Linked DNA regions of Variovorax paradoxus. The protein of the gene in region 1 purifies or fractionates together with the protein of each later gene. This does not show direct contact. Links are inferred from orthologs where the notes say so. Each region holds a gene or a part of one and is shown on either strand. Other genes may lie near its edges. The genes, in order: GFK26_RS11280 and GFK26_RS07450.

What was found.
Region 2: the proteins of GFK26_RS11280 (region 1) and GFK26_RS07450 purify together in Escherichia coli (affinity purification with mass spectrometry, with the first as the bait; 2 studies listed by BioGRID). This does not show direct contact. The link is inferred for Variovorax paradoxus from one-to-one orthologs.

Annotation. Positions count from the first base shown.
Region 1 is NZ_CP045644.1:2,465,251-2,468,441, forward strand. What follows is about bases 318-3,191. They hold GFK26_RS11280 (DsbC family protein), read right to left. Parts: upstream 2,178-3,191; coding sequence 1,458-2,177; downstream 318-1,457. Other genes in these bases: GFK26_RS11275 (M61 family metallopeptidase), read right to left, coding at 318-1,453; GFK26_RS11285 (FAD-dependent monooxygenase), read right to left, coding at 2,227-3,191. Outside these bases: more of GFK26_RS11275, read right to left, coding at 1-317. UniProt on the Escherichia coli protein: Acts as a disulfide isomerase, interacting with incorrectly folded proteins to correct non-native disulfide bonds.
Region 2 is NZ_CP045644.1:1,649,389-1,652,640, reverse strand. Bases 120-3,054 are described here. They hold GFK26_RS07450 (FKBP-type peptidyl-prolyl cis-trans isomerase), read left to right. Parts: upstream 120-1,316; coding sequence 1,317-1,793; downstream 1,794-3,054. Other genes in these bases: GFK26_RS07440 (CYTH and CHAD domain-containing protein), read right to left, coding at 2,680-3,054; GFK26_RS07445 (DUF6216 family protein), read left to right, coding at 1,812-2,648; GFK26_RS34175 (hypothetical protein), read left to right, coding at 879-1,295; GFK26_RS07455 (RNA-directed DNA polymerase), read left to right, coding at 120-588. Also shown: more of GFK26_RS07455, read left to right, coding at 1-119; more of GFK26_RS07440, read right to left, coding at 3,055-3,252. UniProt on the Escherichia coli protein: Folding helper with both chaperone and peptidyl-prolyl cis-trans isomerase (PPIase) activities. Chaperone activity prevents aggregation of unfolded or partially folded proteins and promotes their correct folding.

The DNA.
Region 1 (3,191 bases):
GCGGGAGTTCGTCGGTCGAATGCACCCAGCGTGCGAGTTCCGGCGCGTACGAGCGTCCGCCCACGGCTTCGAGCGCGGCCGCGATGTCGGCCTCGCTGATCGGGCCGCCGCTGCTGTGCGTCCAGAGGTGGCGCATCACGTCGTCGAGCGTGCCCTTGCCTTCATGGCGCAGCGTGAGGTCGAAGCACAGCGCCACCAGCGCGCCCTTGGTGTAGTAGCTGACGGTGCTGTTGGGCGTCTGCTCGTCCTGGCGGTAGTACTTGACCCAGGCGTCGAAGCTCGCGTCGGCCACCGGCTGCACGAGCCGGCCGGGCGTCTGCAGCACCTGGTTGATGGTCTTGTTGAGCAGCCGCAGGTAGGCGGCGTCGTCGATGCGGCCGGCGCGGCGCAGCAGCAGGTCGTCGTAGTAGCTCGTGAAGCCCTCGAAGAACCACAGCAGCTGCGTGTAGTTTTCCTGGCTGTAGTCGTAGTGCGCGAACTCCGCCGGGCGCATGCGTTTGACGTTCCAGGTGTGGAAGTACTCGTGGCTGATGAGGCCCAGCAGCGTGGTGTAGCCCTCGGGCTGCTTCTTCTTTTCGCCGCGCTGCGGCAGGTCGCGGCGGTTGCAGATGAGCGCGGTGGAGTGGCGGTGCTCGAGCCCGCCGTAGCCGTCGTCCACCGCGTTGAGCATGAACACGTAGCGGTCGATCGGCAGCTTGGGGCCGCCGCGCTTGCCGGCCTTGTCGCCGTGCCAGAAGCGGATCTCGGCCTCGCAGATGGCCTGCGTGTCGGCGATGAGGCGCTCGCCGTCGAACGAGGCCGCGGCGCCTGCGATCACGAAGCGGTGCGGCACGCCGCAGGCTTCGAATTCGGCGCTCCAGAAGGCCCCCATCTCGACCGGGCTGTCGGCCAGTTCGTCGTAGCCGGCGGCGCGGTAGCTGCCGAAGCCGTGCTTGTCGGCCTTGGTCGGCACGAGCGCGGTGGCGCACGACCAGCGTGCGGCGTCTGTCGGCAGCGTGGGTGGCACGATTTCGAGCGCGTGCGGCGCCTCGGTCTGGCCTTCGACGCGCAGGCAGACGCTGGTGCCGTTGAAGAAGCCGCGCGTGGCATCGAGCCATGCGGTGCGCACCGAGTTGTCGTAGGCGCAGACCTGGTAGTGCAGCACCAGCGGCTGGCCCGGCACGCAGTCGATCTGCCAGCTGCACTTGTCGAGCTGCGTCAGCACCGGCTTGCGACGGCCCTGCGTGGCGCGCAGGCCTTGCAGGTTCTTGGCGAACTCGCGCACGAGGTAGCTGCCCGGAATCCACACCGGCAGCGCCACGCGCTGCTGCGCGGTGGGCGCGGCGATGGTCAGCGTGACGGCGAACAGGCGGGCATGAAGGTCCGCGCACTCGACGCGGCAATGCACGGCGGCAGGGGCGGTTGCAGCAGCGCCCGCGCGCCGGGAAGCAGAAGTCGTCGAGGTCGTCGCCATTGGATCAGTTGGCGGCGGCGAGTTGCTTCTCGACCTGTTCGGCGGGAATGGCGCCCGGGACGCGGCTGCCGTCGGTGAAGATCAGCGTGGGCGTGCCCGTGATGTTGTACTTGCGGCCGAACTCCACGTTGCGCTCCAGCGCCGCCACGTTGCAGGTGCTGGCGGCGGCGGCGGGCTTGACGCTGTTTTCCATCCAGTCGGCCCAGGCCTTGCCCGGGTCCTTGCTGCACCAGATGTCGCGCGACTTGGCGGTCGAGTCGGCGCCGAGCACGGGGTACAGGAACATGTAGACGGTCACGTTGTCGACCTTCTTCATGTCTTTCTCGAAGCGCTTGCAGTAGCCGCAGTTCGGGTCTTCGAAGACCGCGACCTTGCGCTTGCCGTTGCCGCGCACGATCTTGATCGCGTCTTTCACGGGCAGCTTGTCGAAGGCGACGGCGGTGAGCTTCTCGACGCGCTCTTCGGTGAGGTTGCGGCGCGTCTTCGCGTCGATCAGGCTGCCCTGCAGCAGGTAGCCGCCTTGCTCGTCGGTGTAGAGGATCTGGCTGCCGTTCACGCGCACTTCGTACAGGCCCGGCACGGGCGTCTTGGTGACTTCCTCGATGGCCGGCAGTTGCGGGATGTGCGTCGGCAGGTTCTTGCGGATCTCGGCCTCGCCCGCGCCGGCGGTGGAGAACGTGAGCAGCGCGCAGGCGGCGACGAGAAGGTGGCGGACGAAGGTCATCGGGAAGGTTTCGGGAAAAAGGTGGAGGGCTGGCGGCGGCGTCAGGCGGTCAGGCTTTGAGGCCCATGGCCTGGGCGGTGATCCAGTGCTTCACGAAGCGCGTGCGGTCGAAACCGCGCATGCCCCAGTTGCGCAACGCAGGGAGTGGACCCAGGTTGTGCGAGAAAAGTTGCTGCAATCCGTCGGTCGCCAGGCTCATCTGCAGCACATCGGCGCGGCGGGCGCGTTCGTAGCGGCGCAGCAGGCGGGCGTCGCCCACGCTGCGCCAGTAGTCGCGGGTGCGGATCACCTCGGCCAGCGCAGCCGCATCGGACAGCCCGAGGTTCAGGCCCTGGCCCGCCAGCGGGTGCACCGTGTGGGCAGCGTCGCCCGCGAGCACCCACGATTGCGTGGGCTGGCCGGGCATCGTGCCGGACCAGCGGTCGGCGATGGCGCGCGACAGCGGCCACACGGCGCGTTCGCTCGTGAGCCGCAGCGAGCCCAGCTCGCCGTGGCTGGCTTCGCTCACGGCGGCACTGAATTCTTCGGCGCTTTGTGCGATCAGTTCGGGCACGCGCAGCTGGTCGACCGACCACACCAGCGCCAGCGTCTTGCCATGCACGCCGCCCAGCGGCAGCAGGGCGAACACCTCGCCGCGGTCGTTGAACCACTGGCGCGCGATGCCGTCGTGCGTGTGCGCGGCCTCGAGCCGTGCGGCAATGGCGTGCTGCGGGTAGCGCGTGACCTCGTAGCTCACGCCCAGCGCTGCGCGCGAGGCGCTGGCCTTGCCTTCGCACACCACGGTGAGCGGTGCGGCCACGGGCTCGGTCACCACGTCGATCAGGGGCTGGAAGCGCACCGCGTCGGCCAGTTGCTGCTCGAGCGCGGGCACGTCGACGATCCAGGCCAGCGCCTCGACCTTCTGGCGCGCGGCGCTGAACTGCACCCGGCCGCCGTCGTCGCCGTGCACCTGCATCTCGTGCACCGGCGTGGCATGGGCCGCGTCGGGCCAGCCGCGCAGCGATTCGAGCAGCG
Region 2 (3,252 bases), 820 kb from region 1 along the record:
GACGAAAGTTTGACGCGCCGCCTGATTTCAGCACTCAAGCATTTGGCTCCTGCCGTGCAAAACGACGCGGTGTTGTCTCTTTTGAAGAGCATTGATTTACTTTATCCAATTTTCCCCTCTGTAATGAATTTGTGTCGAGGCTTAATTGACATATTGACTCCACAGGTAAAAGACGAACTTTACAAAACGCTCCGAAATCTCATCACCGATAACTCATATGTGACGCAAGTGCCAACTAATTTGGCGTTTTCCTTAAGAACCTTGGCCTCCGATAATTCTGAGGAAACGGAAATACTACTGGCATCCGCTTTCAAACGAAGCGACAGCATGATGGTTCGCCGAGACATCATTCTTATGATGGCACAGCGTCGCGCAGATCACTGGGTTTCAAATTGCAGACGAAGTTTTTCTACTTTGACAATTTGGGAGCGCAGAGCTTTACTCGTAAGCTCTTACACTCTCGGAGATGAGGGAGAACACTGGCGAAAATCAATACGACGCGACCTCAATGAATTCGATAAGTTGCTACTCAAATGGGCAGGTGACGCCAAAGCCAAAAAGGGTGACGCCTGGCAGGTGATTTTGTGATATCAGAGCACAAATTTATTTCGAGCTATACATCTGTGTGGCGCGAAGTGATGCCGCTAGGGGATAGCTACTGGCGTCGAGAAAATCTATTCCTTCATCAAATTCATCCCGCCATATCAACGCAAACAAATACGGGACTACGGGGTTTTGTCAACGAACTCGCTTTTTCAGCATTTTGTCTCACGCGAAATGAGGAGATGTCAAAGCGTAGAACATCCATCATCAACGCTATAGACAATTCGATCCCAAGCACAATTGCCTACATAAATAGATTTACTTATCCGAGCGCAATGGACGCTTCAGACGTAAGCGCAACTTGCATTCAAGAAGCCTCTGCGATCGCCAGCAATTTGTTAGACACCTTTCCAGCAAAACCTGGCGACGTACTTCGCCCGAAATTTCTTGGTTGCGGAATACTCGGCGCAGCCGAGGGTGACATAATCTCCTCAGGCTGCCTTTATGAAATAAAAGCGGGCGCCAGAGCGTTTCGAATTTCCGACATACGGCAACTACTGGTTTATTCAACCTTGGCATATGCCAGTGGATCTTTGGAATTTGACCGCATTGGGCTGTGCAACCCCAGAACGGGAGCATTCTGGGTCAAGTCTTTGGATTCGATATGCCAATCCATTAGCGGACTTAAAGCGAGCGATGTTTTGTCAAATCTTGCGCGACACTTTGACTCCCTTGATTCCTATCAAAGTTAAGCTTAAGCCGTACCATCAACTATGAAAATCGAAAAAGACACCGTCGTCACCCTCAAGTACAAAGTCGCCGATGCCCAGGGCAAGCTCATCGAAGCCAGCCCCGAGCCGATGGCCTACCTGCATGGCGGTTACGAGAACACCCTGCCCAAGATCGAGCAAGCGCTCGACGGCCAGGAAAAGGGCTTCCAGACCACGCTGAACCTCGCCCCCGAAGACGCCTTCGGCCTGCGCGACGAAGCCTTGGTGCGCACCATTCCCAAGACCGAGTTCCCGCCCGGCGTGAAGGTCGGCGGCCAGCTGCAGGGCCGGCTCGATGACGGCACCGAGCACGTGTTCACCGTGACCAAGATTAAAGGCCCGGTCGTGCTGCTCGACGGCAACCACCCCTGGGCCGGCAAGGCGCTGAAGTTCAGCCTGCAGGTGACGGACGTGCGCGCGGCGCTGCCGGTGGAGATTGAGCATCGGCATGTGCATGGGGCGCATGGGCACCATCACTAAGACGCAGCCGCGCACCCGATGGAGCTCACCAGTGTTTCCGGATTTCTGGGCCTCCTGCCGCCAGCCCTGATTGCGTTTGCGTTTGTCTGGGCGATCCTGCGCGCAGGATCACGGCAGGTCGTCGTTCACCGGCTTTGGCAGTTTGTTCGTGGGAAGCAAGAAATTGCCGACCCCGAAGTCCGGGCGTTCGCCGAGGAAGAGGCGAGCTTCATCTCGTTTCGGATCCTGGCGGGCGTTCCCGTTTCCTCGCTCGAGAAGGCCCATGAACTCATTCGCTGGACGAAGCTGAATGATGTGCAGATGTACCGTCTGCGCCTGTGCGGTGATTTCTTCGATCCGGACGCCCGGCAGGTCAAAGTAGACAAGCTTCCGTCGAGCTTCACTCAAAAGCTGAGGGCCGCAGGACTGTTCTGGTGGCTGCTTGTCGCCGCGCTGAGTTTCGGCAGTCTGTTTCTCGACCGAACCGTCATGACCCTCAACGCGACACAGCGGCATTTCTTTGCGACGTCCACACAGGTCGGGAGTCTCGGTTCGATCCTTCCTTTTGGCCCCAAATCGTTGAAGGCCACGGACTGCACACGCCCTCCCAGCGCCAACGCGCAACGAAGTGGATTCACTGAGCAGGAAGTAGGCATCCTTTGCACGATCCTCACGGACAGCGGCGCCGATGCCTTTCTCAAGCGCACGCTTGCCGATCAATTCTGGTCGTCTGTCAAGCTGTTCGGCGTGAGTGCCGTGCTGTTCTGGATGAGCTTCTTTTCATGGGTCGCTGGAGCTTCCGCCAAGAAACTCGCAGGAAGGCAGATCGACCCAGCCGTGCCGGGCGCCCAGCTGAGCCTGGGCCTCTCGACCTGATGTCAGCGCCGACGGTGCGACAGCAACACCGTCACTTCTTCCAGAACCTCGGCGCCTCGCCGATCTCTTCCAGCGCCTTGCGGCACGCCGTCGCCCTCCCTGCGCGGCGCGCACTGAACCAGCCGACCGCAAACCACGCGCGCGGGTCGCGCGATGCGACCTCGCGGTACAGCGCGAGCGCCACCGCCTCGTCGTTGAACTCGCCCAGCGCGTCTTGTGCGGGGCGCAAGGCTTTCAGGTAGCGCTCGGCCGCGTCCTTCTTCTTTTTGCCGCCGTCCGTCTCCACGAACAACGGCGCGACGAACTCCGCCAGGTAGCGCAAACGCTTGAGCCGCTTGCGTGCGCGGTGCTGGTGTTCGGTGGCGAGCGATTCGAAACGCTCGCCGTCGCGCACCGACTGCTTGTGCAGGCGCTGGAGCCGTTCGCGCAGCAGCTGGCGGGCCTCGTCGGCGGCCAACGGCGCAGACCCCGTCGACGACGGCGTGGCGGCAGTGAAGCCGATCAGCGACACCAGCACGTCCTGGAACGCCGCGGCACGCACGATGTCGCCGGGTGTCAGTGCCGACGCTGCTGCGCTGTCGTCGGCATCACCCGCCAACGGATC